One region of the Oceanobacillus caeni genome, then DNA from elsewhere that is predicted to be linked to it. Evidence: riboswitches for the same ligand, from Rfam matches in the RefSeq annotation. Region 1 holds a riboswitch; each other region holds the start of a gene.
What was found. Region 1 has a riboswitch for preQ1 ahead of ACFQ18_RS12680 (6-pyruvoyl trahydropterin synthase family protein). Riboswitches for the same ligand answer to the same signal wherever they lie in the genome.
Positions count from the first base shown of each region.

Region 2: it holds a riboswitch for preQ1, as region 1 does, so the genes downstream of both, ACFQ18_RS15590 (QueT transporter family protein) here and ACFQ18_RS12680 (6-pyruvoyl trahydropterin synthase family protein) in region 1, are expected to answer to the same signal.
Region 3: it holds a riboswitch for preQ1, as region 1 does, so the genes downstream of both, queC (7-cyano-7-deazaguanine synthase QueC) here and ACFQ18_RS12680 (6-pyruvoyl trahydropterin synthase family protein) in region 1, are expected to answer to the same signal.

Region 1 is NZ_JBHTKV010000018.1:7,551-9,823, reverse strand. It holds gene ACFQ18_RS12690 (hypothetical protein) at 294-476, shown strand; gene ACFQ18_RS12685 (DUF3923 family protein) at 584-811, shown strand; PreQ1 riboswitch class I at 1,043-1,089, shown strand; gene ACFQ18_RS12680 (6-pyruvoyl trahydropterin synthase family protein) at 1,325-1,759, shown strand; gene queE (7-carboxy-7-deazaguanine synthase QueE) at 1,753-2,273, shown strand, end outside.
Region 2 is NZ_JBHTKV010000030.1:2,638-4,910, reverse strand. It holds gene ACFQ18_RS15595 (DUF3891 family protein) at 1-439, opposite strand, end outside; gene ACFQ18_RS15590 (QueT transporter family protein) at 583-1,068, opposite strand; PreQ1 riboswitch class I at 1,075-1,119, opposite strand; gene ACFQ18_RS15585 (calcium/sodium antiporter) at 1,270-2,223, shown strand.
Region 3 is NZ_JBHTKV010000021.1:13,867-16,139, forward strand. It holds gene ACFQ18_RS13745 (FAD-binding oxidoreductase) at 1-78, opposite strand, end outside; PreQ1 riboswitch class I at 323-369, shown strand; gene queF (preQ(1) synthase) at 475-975, shown strand; PreQ1 riboswitch class I at 977-1,019, shown strand; gene queC (7-cyano-7-deazaguanine synthase QueC) at 1,065-1,724, shown strand; gene ACFQ18_RS13760 (VUT family protein) at 1,729-2,268, shown strand.

The sequences.
Region 1 (2,273 bases):
GAAAGAAGAGGGTGGAGAAAGAGTTAGATTGTGGTGCAAGTAATAGTGATTCTGATGGGTGGTTACTGTAGTGAAATTTTGGAAAGGTACGAATTAATTGAAAGAGCAATAGAAACTTTTCATGAAATTTTTACGAAGATTGAAGAAAACAGTGGTGTATCTGTGATATACACTATGCCTAAAAAATAAGTGTCAAATTGTTCAATTAAAAAGGTCATTCCTTAATGAAACTTTTATTTTTCTAATCCGTACATAAGGTTATGTGATTATTGTAAATGATGGAGGTGTCAAATGTGTCTAAAGAAGTTATTTTCATCTTAGTTATAGCATCTATGGCTATATGGATTACGGTTTCTCGAGAGGCTGTAAAACCTTCAAAAAAGATAAACTGGCGAAAAATGATAACATTACTGTCTGCTGGATCTTTATCTGCATTAGTTATAACCATTACACTTTTTCAAAGCTTGCTGTTTTAGTTCTGTTTCCGGGTACGTTATTTCAAAAAAGTGGCGATGATTTTTTAGTAATTGGCAGTATAGTTAAATGAAATTTATTTCGGTTGGAGAATGGAGAGAGAAATAAGGTGAAAAAACGATGGTATTTCTGGTGGATTGGTAACATATTTTGGATTATCATTTTTGTAATTGGATTAGCTATTATTTGGTTAAGAGAGGTCGATGGTGCTGGGGTTACTCAAACACCTGAGCTTAAATTATTGGCATTTATAGTCTTATTGATTGCGTTTATAATACCAACGATTATTCAAGGTGTGTGGCTAATTGTTAATTTGAGAATTAGCAGTAGTAAATAAACAAATACGATGTTATTATATAGGGCAGTTTTCTTCAATAACTGAAGCATTTTTTCTATGAAAGCAAGTTTAATAAAGGAAGAACAAGTAGTCTTCAGCTTTTTACCCGTATTATGTTCTCTTCTTTTGGAAACGTTTATATTCATTTTTTATGTTGACATATATTCTTTAATCTAAAACAAAAGATATGGTAAAGTAATATTGTAAGTGAATAATAGAATCTGCGTATTGGCAGGAGAGGTTCGAAATTCCATCCCTCTATAAAAAACTAAGGAGCTAGGACAGCACCTTCTTTAGTGTTGTCTTTTTTGTCTAGCTCCAGCGCCCAGCGACTAGCGAGACTTCCCTCACCTCCGTACGATAAGTCAACATCGACTCACTCCGTTCGTCGTGTTTCCTTTATCTCCTACGGCTCAGTCCAGTCCGTACGTCGCTAAACGGGCGCTTACGCTTTTCTTTATTGGATGGATACAAGCTCCCAAAGATACAAAATAAACGAAGGAGTGATGATTCATGATGCAACAGATTTATCCGGTTACAGAACATCCCTATGCATATGAACTAAATAAAGATTTTCAATTTGCTGCAGCTCATTATGTACCACATGAGGATGCTGGGAAATGTCAAAATATGCATGGGCACACCTATTTTACCAATATCACCATTGCTGGAAACGAACTTGATCACACAGTTTTTTTAGTTAATTTTAAAAAAATAAAAGACTTAATTCACAAGAGATTTGATCATCATGTGATGAATGAAGACACCAAATTCTCCGACCAAGACGCTGAATACTTTCCGACAACAGAAGTGGTTGCCCGGACTATCTATGAAATCATTCAGGAATACCTAAACACCCTACAGAATAAGCCAACTTGTGTTCAGGTATATTTAAGGGAAACGCCTACGAGCTATTGTATTTACCGACCAAAGGAGAAAACATTATGAGAAAAATACCTGTACTTGAAATATTTGGCCCAACTATTCAAGGGGAGGGAATGGTCATTGGCCAAAAAACAATGTTTGTCAGAACGGCCGGCTGTGATTATTCCTGTTCCTGGTGTGATTCGAAATTCACCTGGGACGGTTCAGAAAAGGAATCGATTCAAATGATGGAACCGCAGGAAATAGTGGAAGCATTATATGAAAAGGGAGGCGGACGATTTCAACATGTTACCATCTCTGGAGGAAATCCAGGATTATTGGCTCAATTGAATGCATTGGTAGATTTACTTCATGAAAATCAGGTGAAGGTTGCATTGGAAACACAAGGTAGCAGATGGCAGGAATGGTTTACAAAGATAGATGATCTAACGATTTCGCCTAAGCCGCCAAGCTCTGGAATGACTACAAATTTTGAAACATTGGATTTTATCATCCGTTCATTAAAGGAAAAACAACAGGGGGATTTCAGTTTAAAGGTAGTCGTCTTTGGGAAAAAAGATTTGCAATATGCCATCAA
Region 2 (2,273 bases), on a different contig from region 1:
AGTCAAATAAGTTCACATCAAAATCTTTCATCGAGTGAATGATTTCCTGTTGTCTTTTTCGTTCTTGTGCCACAAAGGAATCTGCGTATGGAGAAGATTCTTGGGTCATAAAGTTTGTATAATGCATACTACATAATAAGGCTGCATACGTATCTATTTTTTCAACTTCATTTATTCCGTGTGTATAAATGATGGTCTTCGGAGCTAAGGGGTAACTCGTAAAATCATACGGTGCTTTTAGCTGATCATTCCATACTGGTTGCTTATCAAAGTACTTCCAACCATAGTCATGAAGTGTGATTGCTGTTACAACCGAATCCATAAGCGTGTTACTTAATAATAGTTCTTTTTTCCAATACTTTATTAATTCACCAGATACAATGGCATGGTTGTCTTGCTCAATCATTATAAAATGATCTGTTTCTTCTCTAACAATCATAACTAGCGCCTCCTTGTATAAATATTATGTAAGTATATAAAAAAACTTCACGAATTAGTAAGTTAATCGTGAAGTTTTTATTATGGTATATCCCTTTATCCTATCTAAACGGGTAGTAAGACTCCCAATGACGGAAATCTTCTTTATATGATTTTATCAAAATGTACTTGTTTATTTAAAGTATACATAATTGGAATACCAATAGCCAAAACAACGATTTCTCCAATGGCTGTAGTTACCCAAGAAAATAGGAAAGGTAATCCCAATGCTAAGTATAATTCTAATGCGACAATGAACATGTTAAAACTGAAAATGATTGCATTGGCTGCTAGTAAAAGTAGCGTGTTTTTCGTGTATTTAGAAAGTAGAATAATAAGTCCTAAAGATATTGCCGAATGCGCGACACCAAATACAATATCATACAGTCGCATTGGTGAGAAAAATAGATTGGTTAAAAATACACCAAATATAATACCGAAAAAGAACTTTTTATTAAATACGACGAGATGATTAAACATCTCAGGTACACGAAATTGGACATTCGTAAAGCCAAATGGTTGTATAAGTGCTGATACAGCTATATACATTGCAGCCAAAACGCCATTTGCAGTTAACGTTTTTATATTCATTTCCATCTCTCCTTAGTTTTTTTACGTGGGAGGCTTTCGAACCACGGATTTTATACAATAGAATCTATCATAGCAAAGTTTATAATGATTCACAATGGAAATATTAGTAATCTTTAGGGATTTGGTTGGTAGATTTTAAGGGAATTTAACATAGAAATGGAGGAAAAGTTATAGTAAGATAAAAAAATGGGGTGAGAATATTTGGAATATTTATTGTTAATAATAGGTTTTGGTCTTTTGATTAAGGGAGCAGACTATTTTGTAGATGGTGCATCCAATATAGCAAGGTTACTTAAAATTCCTTCAATATTAATCGGGCTTACGATCGTCGCTATTGGTACAAGTTCCCCAGAGGCAACGGTAAGTATTATAGCAGCATTGGAAGGAAATGCTGATGTAGCTCTAGGTAATGTTATTGGTAGTAATATTTTTAATCTAACAGCTGTTGTTGGTATTGCTGCACTTATATATCCTTTGAAAGTAGAAACAGAAACGATACGTAAGGAAATCCCTTTTACGTTACTAGCCAGCACTGTATTATTAGTTGTTATGAGTGACGTCGTGTTAGAGGGATTAAGTGCTAATTTTATCACTCGTAGTGATGGATTGGTTTTCCTATTATTTCTTGCAATCTTTATGTACTATGTTATCGAACTTGCATTTAAGAGTAGAGAGAACATGAAGAATGAATCAATCCCCGAGGATGTGACATGGGGGAAGAATATATTCATAACTTTATTAGGTTTAATAGGCATTATTTTTGGAGGGGACCTAGTTGTTTCCAATGCAACGGAAATTGCTTACCAATGGGGAATGAGTGAAACATTAGTTGGATTGACAATTGTAGCGATTGGAACCTCTTTACCGGAATTGGTTACTTCTATTACTGCCGCTCTGAAAAAAGAAAGTGAAATTGCTCTAGGTAATATTGTTGGAAGTAATATCTTTAATATATTATTTGTGTTAGGAGCCGCTTCTGCTATAACTCCTCTTGCGGTGGATAATAAAGTATTTATAGATGTTATGATGATGATGGTCTTAACTCTGCTTTTATTAGTTTTTTCGAGAACCAATTTTAGAATAGGTAAGAGGGAAGGTCTTATATTAGCTATTTTTTATGTCGTTTACCTAGCTTATATTATATTAAGGAATTAAAAAATGCCGTGCACTAGCACGGCGTATCTAATTCCTATGTTGATTTTTTC
Region 3 (2,273 bases), on a different contig from region 1:
TAATTCTCTTACCGTTTGATTCGTCGTAATTTGCTCGTCAGATAGTTTTCTTTTTAAAGCATTTAGTACGGTTTCCATTTTGCTGCCCCTCTCACCTTGTAAGTTTTACACCATTTTTCAATTTATTTAATTTATAATAATATTTATATAAATTGATATTATTCATATTATAATGTTTTTTCGACTAATTCAATAACCCCTGATGCGAATTTAAAGTGAGCTCCCCTTGGTTTCATCATGACCGAAAAAGCAACCGAACAAATAAACCATATTGACATAATCTCCCTTCTAAGGTTATGATAAGTAAGAATTGAACAACTGATCGGAAGAGGTTCATAGCTGAAACCCTCTATAAAAAACTATGGATACAATGACAATTCGCCATGTCCATAATTGGATGTGGCTTTTTTGTTAGAATCATAGTTTGCTATGACCTCTCCGTAGTGTTCGGAAACATTACAGGGAGGTTTTTTTATGTCTGGAAGAAGCGAGAAACAAGGTTTGAAGGATTTAACTCTACTTGGTAATAAGGAAACGAATTACGCAACGGACTATACACCTGAAGTATTAGAATCCGTAAATAACATCCATTCTAATCGGGATTATTTTGTAAAATTCAATTGTCCAGAGTTTACTAGTTTATGTCCGATTACAGGGCAACCTGATTTTGCGACGATGTATATTTCGTACATACCTGATCAAAAGATTGTAGAAAGTAAATCATTGAAATTATATTTATTTAGTTTCAGAAATCATGGAGATTTTCATGAGGATTGTGTGAATATCATTATGAATGATCTAATTGAATTACTTGATCCACGTTATATTGAGGTTTGGGGTAAATTCACTCCTCGTGGCGGTATTTCTATTGACCCTTGGTGTAATTATGGAAAACCAGGGACAAAGTATGAGGAAATGGCTATGCATCGCTTGATGAATCATGATCTTAATCCGGAAAATATAGATAATCGTTAAATAGGTAGAGGTTCTAGCTACCCTCTATAAAAAACTAAGAAAACAACCCATCTTAGTGTTGTTTTTTCTTTTTGAAAAGGAGTTTTTACATGGAAAAGAATAAAGCCATTGTTGTTTTTAGCGGAGGGCAGGACAGTACGACCTGTTTATTCTGGGCAAAAGAACAATTTAAAGAGGTCGAAACAGTTACCTTTGATTATGGCCAACGACATCAATTAGAAATCGAATGCGCCAAAGAAATTGCAGAAGATCTCGGTGTCAAACACCATATTTTAGATATGTCGCTTCTACATCAATTAGCACCCAATGCTTTAACACGGGACGATATGGAGATAGCTGATGGTGATGGAACTAGGCTTCCAAACACTTTTGTACCAGGGAGAAATTTACTTTTTCTATCCTTCGCTGGTGTGTTAGCAAAGCAAGTTGGTGCAAGGCATCTTGTGACAGGAGTTAGTGAAACAGATTTTAGTGGCTATCCAGATTGCCGAGATAGTTTTATCAAATCATTAAATGTGACATTGAATCTAGCAATGGATGAGGGTTTTGTTATCCATACTCCCCTAATGTGGTTGGATAAAAGGGATGTTTGGAGGCTTTCTGATGAGTTAGGTGTAATGGATTTCATCCGGAAAAAAACCTTAACATGTTATAACGGAATAAAGGCTGATGGTTGTGGCGAGTGTCCAGCGTGTAAGCTCCGTAATCATGGTTTAGAGCAATACTTACTGGCCAAGGGAGAGAAATAATATGTTGCGCGTTTTTTTATATTTAATTTCCATTGTCACGGCAAACGTGATAACCGCGGCAATCATGCCCCTCGAGATTGGTATTTTCATCATTCCAATGGGAACATTTTTAATAGGTGCGACCTTTATATTTCGTGACTTGGTGCAAAACAAGTACGGAAGAAAAAAGACCTATTTATTTATCTTGACAGCATTAATCTTATCCGGTGCGGTGTCCTCTTTACTTGGCGATACCCTAATGATTGTCGCAGCCTCCGCACTTTCCTTTATTATTTCTGAAACAGCAGATACAGAGATTTATACTAGATTAAAACTACCAATCGCATGGCGTGTATTTTATAGCGGAATTGTTGGTGGATTACTAGATTCCGTTGTTTTCGTTATCGTTGGATTAAGTCCAATCGGTGCAGGATTTATCCCATGGGAAGCTGTGCCAGCAGCGATTTTAGGGCAGGTTATTGCAAAAACAGTTATCCAGTTAATTGGAGCTCTTGTTCTAAATCAAGTGTATGTGGTGAGAGCAAGACGTATTACGGTGGGATAAATTCA